2 linked regions of the Aquitalea magnusonii genome follow. The protein of the gene in region 1 interacts with the protein of each later gene in a pairwise test. Links are inferred from orthologs where the notes say so. Each region holds a gene or a part of one and is shown in the gene's direction. Other genes may lie near its edges.

The links.
Region 2: the proteins of gyrA (region 1) and gyrB interact in binary tests that used the Escherichia coli proteins (3 or more experiments, as listed by UniProt). The link is inferred for Aquitalea magnusonii from one-to-one orthologs.

The regions. Positions count from the first base shown.
Region 1 is NZ_AP018823.1:1,904,316-1,912,883, reverse strand. The notes cover bases 2,686-5,974. They hold gyrA (DNA gyrase subunit A), read left to right. Parts: upstream 2,686-3,074; coding sequence 3,075-5,774; downstream 5,775-5,974. Other genes in these bases: DLM_RS09180 (PaaI family thioesterase), read left to right, coding at 5,771-5,974. In the rest of the region: alaC (alanine transaminase), read left to right, coding at 1-876; DLM_RS09195 (methyl-accepting chemotaxis protein), read right to left, coding at 942-2,570; more of DLM_RS09180, read left to right, coding at 5,975-6,238; DLM_RS09175 (PaaI family thioesterase), read left to right, coding at 6,235-6,675; serC (3-phosphoserine/phosphohydroxythreonine transaminase), read left to right, coding at 6,736-7,821; DLM_RS09165 (MFS transporter), read left to right, coding at 7,951-8,568. UniProt on the Escherichia coli protein: A type II topoisomerase that negatively supercoils closed circular double-stranded (ds) DNA in an ATP-dependent manner to maintain chromosomes in an underwound state.
Region 2 is NZ_AP018823.1:4,383,014-4,386,810, reverse strand. The notes cover bases 1-3,077. They hold gyrB (DNA topoisomerase (ATP-hydrolyzing) subunit B), read left to right. Parts: upstream 1-382; coding sequence 383-2,773; downstream 2,774-3,077. Other genes in these bases: dnaN (DNA polymerase III subunit beta), read left to right, coding at 1-238. Outside these bases: DLM_RS23225 (hypothetical protein), read left to right, coding at 3,202-3,567; DLM_RS20560 (DUF4145 domain-containing protein), read left to right, coding at 3,674-3,797. UniProt on the Escherichia coli protein: DNA gyrase negatively supercoils closed circular double-stranded DNA in an ATP-dependent manner to maintain chromosomes in an underwound state.

The DNA.
Region 1 (8,568 bases):
TCCAAGGAGGGCCTGGCCCACCTGATGCTGGCCACGCTGGATGGCGGCGATACTGTGCTGGTGCCGGACCCCAGTTATCCCATCCACATTTACGGCGCGGTGATTGCCGGGGCGCAGATCCGTTCGGTGCCGCTGGTGCCCGGCATCGACTTTTTTGCCGAGCTGGAAAAGGCCATCCGTGGCAGCTATCCCAAGCCCAAGATGATGGTGCTGGGCTTTCCGTCGAATCCCACTGCGCAGTGCGTGGAGCTGGATTTCTTCGAAAAAGTGATTGCACTGGCCAAGAAGCACGACATTTTCGTGGTGCATGACCTGGCCTATGCCGACATCGTGTTTGATGGCTGGAAAGCACCGTCCATCATGCAGGTGCCGGGCGCCAAGGATATCGCCGTCGAGTTCTTCACCCTCAGCAAGAGCTACAATATGGCGGGCTGGCGCATCGGTTTCATGGTGGGCAACCCGGACCTGGTGGCTGCGCTGGCACGGATGAAGAGCTATCACGATTACGGCACCTTCACCCCGCTGCAAGTGGCCGCCATTGCCGCGCTGGAAGGCGATCAGCAATGCGTGCGTGACATCGCCGCCAAATACCAGCAGCGCCGCGACGTGCTGGTAAAGGGATTGAACGAGATTGGCTGGGAAGTGGAATGCCCCAAGGCTTCCATGTATATCTGGGCGCGTATTCCGGAACAGTGGCGCGAACTGGGTTCGCTGGAGTTTGCCCGCCTGATGCTGGAAAAGGCCAAGGTATGCGTATCGCCCGGCATCGGTTTTGGTGACCAGGGTGACGAATACGTACGCTTTGCGCTGATCGAGAATGAAGCGCGCATCCGGCAGGCGCTGCGTGGCATCAAGCAGATGTTCAAGGAGCAGTAAAACAGCCGGCGCATCGCGCCGGCATGCAACACGGCCACGCATTGCGTGGCCGTGTTTGCGTCAGCTTATACCTGGAAGCGCGACACCAGTTTTTCCATGTCCACGGCAATGCGCTCAACGGCATCCGCCGACTGCGCGGTATTGTGGGCGGTAGCGCTGGCTTCTTCGGCATGCTGCACGATGGTTTCGATTTTTTGTGCCACCTCGGTGGCCGCAGAGGCTTGCTCGCGCAGCGCGGTATTCAGTTGATCGACAATCCCGGCGACATGTTTGGCGCTGTCGCGCAGGGTGGATACGGTATCGCCGGCTGCATTGGCATTGCTGACACTGGCTGCCACCAGTTCCACCCCTTGATCGACACCGTTGACCACATCCACGGTGGATTGCTGGATGGAGGCCACCATCTTGACGATTTCATTGGTGGACTGCGCGGTGCGCTCCGACAGTTTGCGCACCTCGTCGGCCACCACGGCAAAGCCGCGACCCTGTTCACCAGCGCGGGCCGCCTCGATGGCGGCATTGAGCGCCAGCAGATTGGTCTGGTCGGCAATGTCCTTGATCACCGCCACGATGGAGGAAATCTGCGCTGATTCGGTTTGCAGGCGGGCAATCCGTTCGGCTGCAGTGCCAACCACCAGCGAGATGTCATTGATCTGACCCACCAGTGAGCGCAGCGACTCCAGGCCGTTGGCAGCTTGCTGATCGGACGATGCGCTCAGGCTGGCGGCCTCGGCGGTGCCGTCAGCCACGTGATTGATCGACACTGTCAGTTGTTCGGTATTGGCAGCAATGGCGGAGGCAGCCTGGCTTTGCAGGCTGGCTGACTGCTCCATCTGCTGTACCGAGCGGTTGAGCTGGCGGGATGACTCCAGCAGGACTTCGGCATTGCGGCGCGAGTCCTGCATGGCTTCCCGCAGTGCCGACTGCATATGGCCCATGGCGATAATCAGCTTTCCCACCTCATCCTGGCTTGCCGGTGGCAGGGTGCCGCGCAAGTCACCGTTGGCAATACGCCGCGCGGCGTCCACGGTATTGTCCAGCCGGCCAGCAATGCGCCGGGCCACAATCAGCGATACCGCCAGCGACAGGATTACCCCGGCAATCAGTGCCACGGTACCACCGGCCACGCCAGCCTTCACGCTGCGGTCGGCACGCTCGGCGGCCTTGCGCGCGCCCTCGGCATTCAGCTTGATCAGAGAATCGGTCAGGTCGCGCAGGGCATTGGCTTTTTTCACCCATTCGCCCTTGCGCAAGGCCTGGGCCTCGTCCTCCTTGCCAGCCTTGATCAAGGCAATTGCCTTGCTCACGGTGTCACGATAAGCGGCGGCGGCAACCTGTGCTTGCTGGTAGGCGATTTTTTCCTCATCCAGGCTGATCTGGGATTCATAACGTTTGAAAGCGTCTTGCAATTTACTGTCCAGGTCCGCCATCGAGCTTTCCATCTTGCTGCGCTCGGCCGGGGTGTTGGGCAGCATGTATTCCAGGCTGCGCACCCGGTAGCGCAAGCGCAACTGGCTGATCTCGCCGACCGATTGCACTGATGGCAACCAGTCTTCAGCGATCTGGCGGGTTTCACCGCCAACTGACTTGATCTGCCAGATACAGAACAGGATGGCGGCAATCAGCACGCCGCCGCTGAGCATGAAGTTGACGATAAATTTTTTAGTCAGGCTGATGTTGTCAAGAAATTGCATGGCTGCTGCTCCGCCGATAGTTGTTATGTCTGTCCACTGCACCTAAATCCAGTAAAGAACATTTTTCCGCGATCAGCCATGCAAATATTGCCCTGGAATATAGCCGGGTGCCGGTTTTAGCCACCGACCAGGCCGGGTTTGTGCCAAATAACAGCCGGTGCTGCGCTTTGGCGGGCCGGACAGTCATGGGCTTGCTGCACCGTGCTTATGCCTTGGTAAGGCGGCAGTGCGCAGCCGTCTGGCTTGCTTGCGCCAGCGGGCTACCCGTTTTGCATGAAAACTGCACAGCAAGCAGCGTGGCCGGGCTGTTTGGCAGCGGCGTCAAGCCTGCCTTTGCGGTGCGCCAAGGCGTGCTAAGTATCTGACGCAGCAGGCAGTGCCAGCCGGGATGGGCAGGGCGCGTGCCGCGCATGACGGCCACGCCGCGACTAGGCATGCGCTGACGGGGTGGACGTGGTAGAATCGGAGCTTATTTTTGATTCCTGAAAAGATAGCCATTTACCCATGACAGATCAGCTTTTCGCCAAGGAAACGATCCCAATCAGCCTCGAAGAGGAAATGCGCCGCTCCTACCTCGACTACGCCATGAGCGTGATCGTGGGCCGTGCGCTTCCCGATGTGCGTGATGGCCTCAAACCGGTACATCGTCGCGTGCTGTTTGCCATGCACGAACTTTCCAACGACTGGAACCGTGCATACAAGAAATCCGCGCGTATCGTGGGCGATGTCATTGGTAAATACCACCCGCACGGTGACTCGGCGGTTTACGACACCATCGTGCGCATGGCGCAGGACTTCAGCCTGCGCTACCCGCTGGTGGATGGCCAGGGCAACTTCGGCTCGGTGGATGGCGACAGCGCCGCCGCCATGCGTTACACCGAAATCCGCATGGCGCGCATTGCGCACGAACTGCTGGCGGATATCGACAAGGAAACCGTGGACTTCGGGCCGAACTACGACGGCTCCGAACACGAACCGCTGATCCTGCCGGCCAAGATTCCCAACCTGCTGATCAACGGCTCCTCCGGCATTGCCGTGGGCATGGCCACCAACATCCCGCCGCACAACCTCACCGAAGTGGTGGATGGCTGTCTGGCGCTGCTGGCCAACCCGGAAATGACCATCGACGATCTGATCGACATCATTCCGGCACCGGACTTCCCGACGGCAGGCATCATCTACGGCACCGCCGGGGTGAAAGAGGGCTACCGTACCGGTCGCGGCCGCGTCATCATGCGCGCCCGCACCCACTTTGAAGACATCGGCAAGGGTGATCGTCAGGCCATCATCGTCGACGAGATTCCGTATCAGGTGAACAAGTCGCGCCTGCTGGAGCGCATTGCCGAACTGGTGCGTGACAAGCAGATCGAAGGCATTTCCGACCTGCGCGACGAGTCGGACAAGTCCGGCATGCGCGTGGTGATCGAGCTCAAGCGCGGCGAAATGCCGGAAGTGGTGCTCAACCACCTGTTCAAGCTCACCCAACTGCAAGACAGCTTCGGCATCAATATGGTGGCCCTGGTCGATGGCCAGCCGCGCCTGTTGAACCTGAAGCAGATCATCGACGAATTCCTGCGTCACCGCCGCGAAGTCGTCACCCGCCGCACCATCTACGAACTGCGCAAGGCGCGCGAACGTGGCCACATCCTGGAAGGCCTGGCCGTTGCGCTGTCCAATGTCGACGACATCATTGCGCTGATCAAGGCCTCGGAAACCCCGCCGGCTGCCAAGGTGGCGCTGATGGCGCGTGCCTGGCGCTCGGAGCTGGTGGAAGAGATGCTGTCCCGCGTGGACCAGAGCAAGGCGCGCCCGGACGGGCTGGATGCCGAATTCGGCCTGCACCCGGACGGCTACCGCCTGTCCGACGCGCAAGCCCAGGCCATCCTGGAAATGCGTCTGCAACGCCTGACCGGCCTGGAGCAGGACAAGATTGTCGGCGAATACCGCGACATCATGGCCATCATCCTGGACCTGATCGACATTCTGGAACGTCCGGAACGCATCAACCAGATCATCGGCGACGAACTCTCTGCCATCAAGACCCAGTTCGGCGATGGCCGTCGTTCGGAAATCGAACCGTTTGGCGGCGACATCAATATCGAGGACCTGATCACCCCGCAAGACATGGTGGTGACCATCTCCCATACCGGCTATATCAAGACCCAGCCGATCGACGATTACCGCTCGCAGCGCCGTGGCGGTCGTGGCAAGCAGGCTGCGGCCACCAAGGATGACGATTTCATCGACACCCTGTTTGTGGCCAATACCCACGACTACGTGCTGTGCTTCTCCAGCAAGGGCCGCTGCTACTGGATCAAGGTTTATGATCTGCCGCAGGGCGGTCGCAACAGCCGCGGCAAGCCGATGGTGAATGTGCTGCCGCTGGCCGATGGCGAGAAGATCAACGCACTGCTGCCGATCAAGGCCTTCACCGATGCCGAAGCCGTGTGCGACGAAAACGAAGATGATGAAGCCGCCGCCCTCAAGGCCAAGGGTCCGTTTATCTTCATGTGTACCGCCAACGGCACGGTGAAGAAAACCCCGCTGGAAGCCTTCTCCCGTCCGCGTACCGCCGGCATCATCGCCGTGCGTCTGGACGAAGGTGACAACCTGATCGGCGTCGCCCTGACTTCCGGCAACGACCAGATCATGCTGTTCTCCGACGCCGGCAAGGCCGTGCGCTTCAGCGAAACCGACGTGCGTGCCATGGGCCGTACCGCCGGTGGCGTGCGCGGCATGATGCTGGGTGAAGGCCAGCAGGTGATTTCCCTGCTGGTCACCAATTCGGAAGAGCAGCAAGTGCTGACCGCCAGCGATGGCGGCTATGGCAAGCGCACCCGCACCGGCGAATTTCGTCATACCAGCCGTGGCACCCAGGGCGTGATTGCGATGGACCTGACCGACAAGACCGGCCTCAAACTGGTGGCCGCCAGCCTGGTGGAAGACAGCGACGACGTGATGCTGATCACCACCGGCGGCGTGCTGATTCGCACCAAGGTATCTGAAGTGCGTGAAACCGGCCGTTCGGCACAGGGCGTGCGCCTGATCAACCTGGACGAGGGCGAGAAGCTGATCGGCCTGGAAAAGGTGGCAGAAGGCGAATCCGACGAGGAAGTCGAAGTTGTCGATGGCGATGCAGCCAACGGTGAAGATGTCGCCGCACCGGCAGCCGACGCCGCCAGCGCAGGGGATGCCGAGGCATGACGGCAAGCCCTGCCAATCCGCAGGTGCTGGAGACGATGAGCAAGCTCTTCGTCTCCCTCCCGCACTGTGCCACCCTTGGTTTCCAGTATCTGGGCACCGAGGGTCGCCGCCCGGTGCTCAAGGTGGAGTGGCGGGAAGACCTGGTGGGCAACCCCGCCAGCGGCACCATTCACGGCGGGGTGATCACCTCGCTGGTGGATACCACCAGCGCCGTTTCGGTCACCGCCTGCCTGCCGGATTTTGAAACCATTGCCACGCTGGACCTGCGCATCGACTACCTGACGGCAGCCACACCGGGCAAGGCCATTCACTGCCGTGCGGAGTGTTACCGCCTGGCCAGCCAGATCGCCTTCACCCGCGCCGTGTGCTATCACGATGACCCCGCCGATCCCATCGCCCATGGTGTAGCCACTTTCATGCGTGAATCCAGTCGCGCCTCGATGTTGCAGGAGCCAAAACCATGAGCGATTTCATGGAAAAACTGGCCACACTGCGCGATGCCAAGGACTTCACCGCCCTGATCGACGCCATTCCCTATGCCCGGCTGATGGGCGTGGAAATGCGGGAAGACGAAGCGGGCGAGTTGCTGTTCCAGCTACCGTTTGTCGAGCGCAATGTCGGCAACACCGTTCTGCCGGCACTGCACGGCGGGCTGATTGGCGGGTTTCTGGAAAATGCGGCGCTGCTGCACCTGATCTGGCATCGCGAATCGCTGGCAGCACCCAAGATTGTCGATTTTTCGCTGGACTACCTGCGTTCAGGTCGACCGCAAACCCTGTTTGCCCGCTGCGAGATCACCAAGCAGGGCAAGCGCGTGGCACATGTATTGATAGAGGCCTGGCAAGAAGACCGCCGCAAGCCGGTGGCTGTGGCACGGGCCCATTTCCTGCTGACGCAGTGACACACAGGCATGGCCTGATCTGGTCATGCCGCAAGTTTGAAGCAATGACTGAGGACAGACATGGCCAAGGTGTATAACTTTTCCGCCGGACCGGCAGTTTTGCCCCACGACGTTCTGGCACAAGCCCAAAGTGAAATGCTGGACTGGCACGGCTCCGGCATGTGCGTGATGGAAATGAGCCATCGCGGCAAGGAATTCATGGAAATCATCCATGATGCCGAGCAGGACCTGCGCGAGCTGATGCATGTGCCGGCCGGTTACAAGGTGCTGTTCCTGCAAGGCGGTGCCTCCATGCAGTTTTCCATGGTGCCGCTGAATCTGCTGGGCGACAAACAGTCGGTCGATATCGTCAATACCGGTCACTGGTCCAAGCTGGCCATCAAGGAAGCGCGTCGTTATTGCAATGTCAACGTGGTGGCCAGTAGCGAAGACCGCAACTTTGCCTATGTGCCGGCAGAGGAAACCTGGCAGCGCGACCCCAACGCCGCCTATCTGCACTACACCTCGAACGAAACCATCGGCGGTTTGCAGTTCCCCTTCGTGCCGTCCGAGCAGGGCGTGCCGCTGGTATGTGACATGTCCTCCGACTTCCTGTCGCGCGAAGTGGATGTCAGCAAGTTCGGCCTGATCTATGCTGGCGCGCAAAAGAATATCGGCCCGTCCGGTCTGGTAGTGCTACTGGTGCGTGAAGACCTGCTGGGCCGCGCCCGTGCCGACCTGCCCACCATGCTCAACTATCAGGTCCATGCCGACGCCGACTCCATGTACAACACCCCGGCCACCTATCCCATCTATATCGCCGGCCTGGTGTTCAAGTGGCTGAAGCAGCAGGGCGGGGTAAAGGGCATGGCAAGCCGCAATGCGGAAAAAGCCGGTCTGCTGTATCACACCATCCAGGCCAGCGAAGGCTTCTACACCACCCATATCGATGAACCCTTCCGTTCGCGCATGAATGTGGTGTTCCGCCTGAAGGACGAGGCACTGGAAGAGAGCTTCATGATGGAAGCACGCAAGAACGGGCTGATCCAGCTCAAGGGTCACCGCGTGGTTGGCGGCATGCGTGCCTCCATTTACAACGCCATGCCGATTGAAGGGGTGAAGGCACTGGCCAGCTTCATGCAGGACTTCGCCCGCCAGAACGGCTGAGGCTGAGCAATGCAGGCAGATTGTTCTGCCAACACGACACTGTGTGCAAAAACCCGTGGCCAACACGGGTTTTTTCTTGTGCGCAGCGGTTTTATGATGGATGACCATAACAATATCGGAAATCATGCCATGGACCGCTCCATTCAACGCTTGCTGCTTGCGGGCGGCCTCATCGTGTCACTGGCCATGGGCATTCGCCATGGCTTCGGCTTTTTCATGCCGCCCATGACCAGCGCCTTTGGCTGGACCCGCGAAAGCTTCGCCTTTGCGCTGGGCATGCAGAACCTGATCTGGGGCCTGGCGCAGCCCTTTGCCGGAGCCCTGGCCGACCGGCATGGTCCGGGCAAGGTGCTGCTGGGCGGGGGCCTGCTGTATGCCTTGGGCCTGCTGCTGATGACGGTATCGGCCACGCCGGTGCTGTTTTCGCTGTCAGCCGGCGTCTTGCTGGGGCTGGCCTTGTCCGGCACCACCTATAGCGTGATTTTTGGCGTGCTGGGCCGTACCGTGCCCGCTGCCTATCGTTCGCGCGCCATGGGACTGACCGCAGCGGCCGGCTCCTTCGGTCAGTTTGCCATGGTGCCGATCGAGCGCTCGCTGATCGACGGCATGGGCTGGCTGCCCTCCCTGCTGGTACTGGCCGGCTGTGCCTTGCTGATGTTGCCGCTGGGGCGCTCACTTACCCGGCAGGCAGATGCCATGCCGCAAACCGGCGCACCGCAGGTGCATGCACATCTGCTGCAAGGCATG
Region 2 (3,797 bases), 2.5 Mb from region 1 along the record:
CAAAATGTCCATCCTGTGTACCAACAGCGAACAGGAAGAAGCGGAAGAAGAACTGGAAATTGCCTATCAGGGTGGTGAACTGGAAATCGGCTTCAACATCAACTATCTGCTGGACGTGCTGACCAACCTGCCAGCCGATACCCTGCAGATGGCGTTTGGCGATGCCAACCGCAGTACGCTGGTGACCATTCCCGACTACAGCAACTTCAAGTACATCGTGATGCCGATGCGCATCTAGGGAGTAGTGAGTTGGAAATAGGGAGTCGGGCTTGACCACTCCCTCGGCAGGTCTTGAATTTGACTTTATTACAGCAGGCAGCGTGATGACGCAGTGGCTTACTCCCCACTCCCGACTCACTACTCCCGCTGTTCAGGAATAAGCATGAGCGAACAGGAATACGGCGCGGATAGCATTAAAGTCCTCAAGGGTCTGGATGCGGTACGCAAACGCCCCGGCATGTACATTGGCGATACCTCGGACGGCACCGGTCTGCACCACATGGTGTTTGAAGTGCTGGACAACGCCATTGACGAAGCCCTGGCCGGCCATGCCGACACCATCAAGGTCATCATCAACCCCGACAACTCCATCACCGTATCGGACAACGGCCGGGGCATCCCCACCGACATCCACCCGGAAGAAGGACGCTCGGCGGCCGAAGTGATCATGACCATCCTGCACGCCGGCGGCAAATTCGACAGCAACAGCTACAAGATTTCCGGCGGCCTGCACGGCGTAGGTGTATCCGTAGTAAATGCACTGTCCGACTGGCTGAAGCTGAAGATCTGGCGTGACGGCAAGGTACACGAAATGGAATTCCGCCGCGGCGACGCCGTGGCCCCGCTTACCGTTACCGGCCACAGCAACCACCGCGGCACCGAAGTCACCTTCCGCGCCAGCGAAGAAACCTTTGGCGTGGTGGAATACCACTTCGACATCCTGGCCAAGCGCATCCGCGAACTGTCCTTCCTCAACCAAGGCGTAGGCATCAACCTGCTGGACAAGCGCACCGGCAAGGAAGAAAACTTCGCCTTCTCCGGCGGCGTGGCCGGCTTTGTGGAATACATGAACCGCAACAAAACCGTGCTGCACCCCAAAGTGTTCCACGGCATGGGCGAAAAAGACGGCATGAGCGTGGAAGTGGCCATGCAATGGAACGACTCCTACCAGGAAAGCGTCCAGTGCTTCACCAACAACATCCCGCAACGTGACGGCGGCACCCACATGACCGCCCTGCGCCAGGTGATGACCCGCACGCTCAACCAGTACATCGAAGAACACGAAGTGGCCAAAAAGGCCAAGGTGGACACCACCGGCGACGACATGCGCGAAGGCCTTACCTGCGTGCTGTCCGTCAAGCTGCCCGACCCCAAGTTCTCCAGCCAGACCAAGGACAAACTGGTATCCGGCGAAATCGGCCCGGTAGTCAACGAAGTGATCAGCGAAGCGCTGAAAACCTACCTGCTGGAAAACCCCAACGACGCCAAAACCATCTGCGGCAAGATTGTGGACGCCGCCCGCGCCCGCGAAGCCGCGCGCAAAGCCCGCGAAATCACCCGCCGCAAAGGCGTGATGGACGGCCTGGGCCTGCCCGGCAAACTGGCCGACTGCCAGGAAAAAGACCCCAAGCTGTGCGAACTGTACCTGGTGGAGGGTGACTCTGCCGGCGGCTCCGCCAAACAAGGCCGCGACCGCAAATTCCAGGCCATCCTGCCCTTGAAGGGCAAGATTCTTAACGTAGAACGCGCCCGCTTCGACAAAATGCTGCAAAGCCAGGAAGTGGCCACCCTGATTACCGCCATGGGCTGCGGCATTGGCAAGGACGAATACAACCCGGACAAACTGCGCTACCACCGCATCATCATCATGACCGATGCCGACGTGGACGGCGCCCACATCCGCACCCTGCTGCTCACCTTCTTCTACCGCCAGATGCACGAACTGGTGGAACGCGGCCACATCTACATTGCCCAGCCGCCGCTGTACAAGGCCAAGCACGGCAAGCAAGAGCGCTACCTGAAGGACGACTACGAGCTGAACCAGTACCTGCTGCAACTGGCACTGGAAAAAGCCGAACTCATCCCCGCCACCGACGCCCCGGCCCTGGCCGGCGACACCCTGGCCGAAGTAGCCCGCCAGTTCCTGGTGGCCCGCGCCGTCATCGAACGCGAAAGCCGCGTCATCGACCCGCTGGTACTGGAAGCCATGCTCAAATCCGGCCGCCTGTCGCTGGAAACCGAGCACGCCGCCCAGGACAGCCTGGCCCGCCTCACCGCCCTGGTGCCGGCTGACGCCATCGTGCTGGAACTGCTGCACGACGAAAAAAACGACGGCCACCTGATCAAAATCACCCGCAAACTACACGGCAACGTGCTGGTAACGGTGCTGGACCAGGACTTCCTGGAAACCGGCGACTACGCCGAACTGGCCAAAACCGGCGACCTGCTCAGCGGCCTGCTGCGCGAAGGTGCCAGCGTACGCCGCGGCGAAACGGTGAAACCGATCAGCGAATTTGGCCAGGCACTGGACTGGCTGCTGGCCGAAGTGAAAAAGGGCATGAACATCCAGCGCTACAAAGGCCTGGGCGAGATGAACCCGGAACAACTGTGGGAAACCACCATGGACCCCAACGTGCGCCGCCTGTTGAAGGTACGCATTGAAGACGTGATGGGCGCGGACGACGTGTTCACCACCCTGATGGGCGACGAAGTGGAACCCCGCCGCGCCTTTATCGAAGGCAATGCCCTGATTGCGCGGAATATTGATGTGTAAGGGGTAGTGTAGATAGACTCATAAGCTGAGAAAAAGAGGCCCATAAATTGAGAAATTTATGGGCCTCTTTTTTTGGATTGTTACTGCTAATGAGTCAATGCCGTCTTGTAACGGTGCCTTAGTATGGGTTCAGGCAACTTACGACCCATTGCAGCCATTAGATTTTGGTGTGGCATGCCGACCGCTTTGAGGTGCGCGCAGTCATGGATAGCAGATAAGGAAGGTGTAGGTTCAATTCCGGCATGCGGTAGATTGTGTGGTCTGTCCCGCTCTTCGTGGACAGCGGGACAGACCAGTGGGCAACTATACAGACCCCGCTAGGACAAAGTTCTTGAAAGCATGCGTTTGAGTTGCAATACTGTGTGTCACAGTAAAGTTCTGTTTTATTTGTTCATTGGCATCAATAATTAAGTGAGAAAAGACTATTAATGATGAAAGTTTATGAATTTTCCAATCCGACTGAAAGGAATGGCTACTGCCTTTTTGATGATGAACTGGAAAGAAATCCACTCGTATTTTTTCATGCCACTCCCAAAAAAAATATTGAATCAATAATAAATAACGGATTTAAGTTTGGGCCAACTCTTCAGTCTATTTCATATGCCAATAGAAGTTCAAGCTGCTTAGCCCATCGCGGGAGAAGTGTTGCTGAAGATTATGCAGTCTTTGTTGTTGAGTTTGCATCATTGGATAACATTAAGATAAATCCGTCTGATATTCATGTATATCGTGAAGACATTCAGCCCATTATCAAGGGGTATTGTATTGTTCCAAAGGAATACATTTTCAGTTAATTACGAGAGACCCTTCAAACTAATATCCATTTTCCCTAGATGGTTAGGAGCCCTCTGCCAATACTTCGGTGGCAATAAGTTAAGGCTATAAACATCAAAATACAATATGCAAAAATACTACCCGCCCGAGCATAAAAAAAGAGAATTCCATTGCATTCATTGTGGAGTTTTTTCATCACAGCATTGGCGTGAATTTTATTTTCACTCCGCCCATGGAAGCTACTCTACCC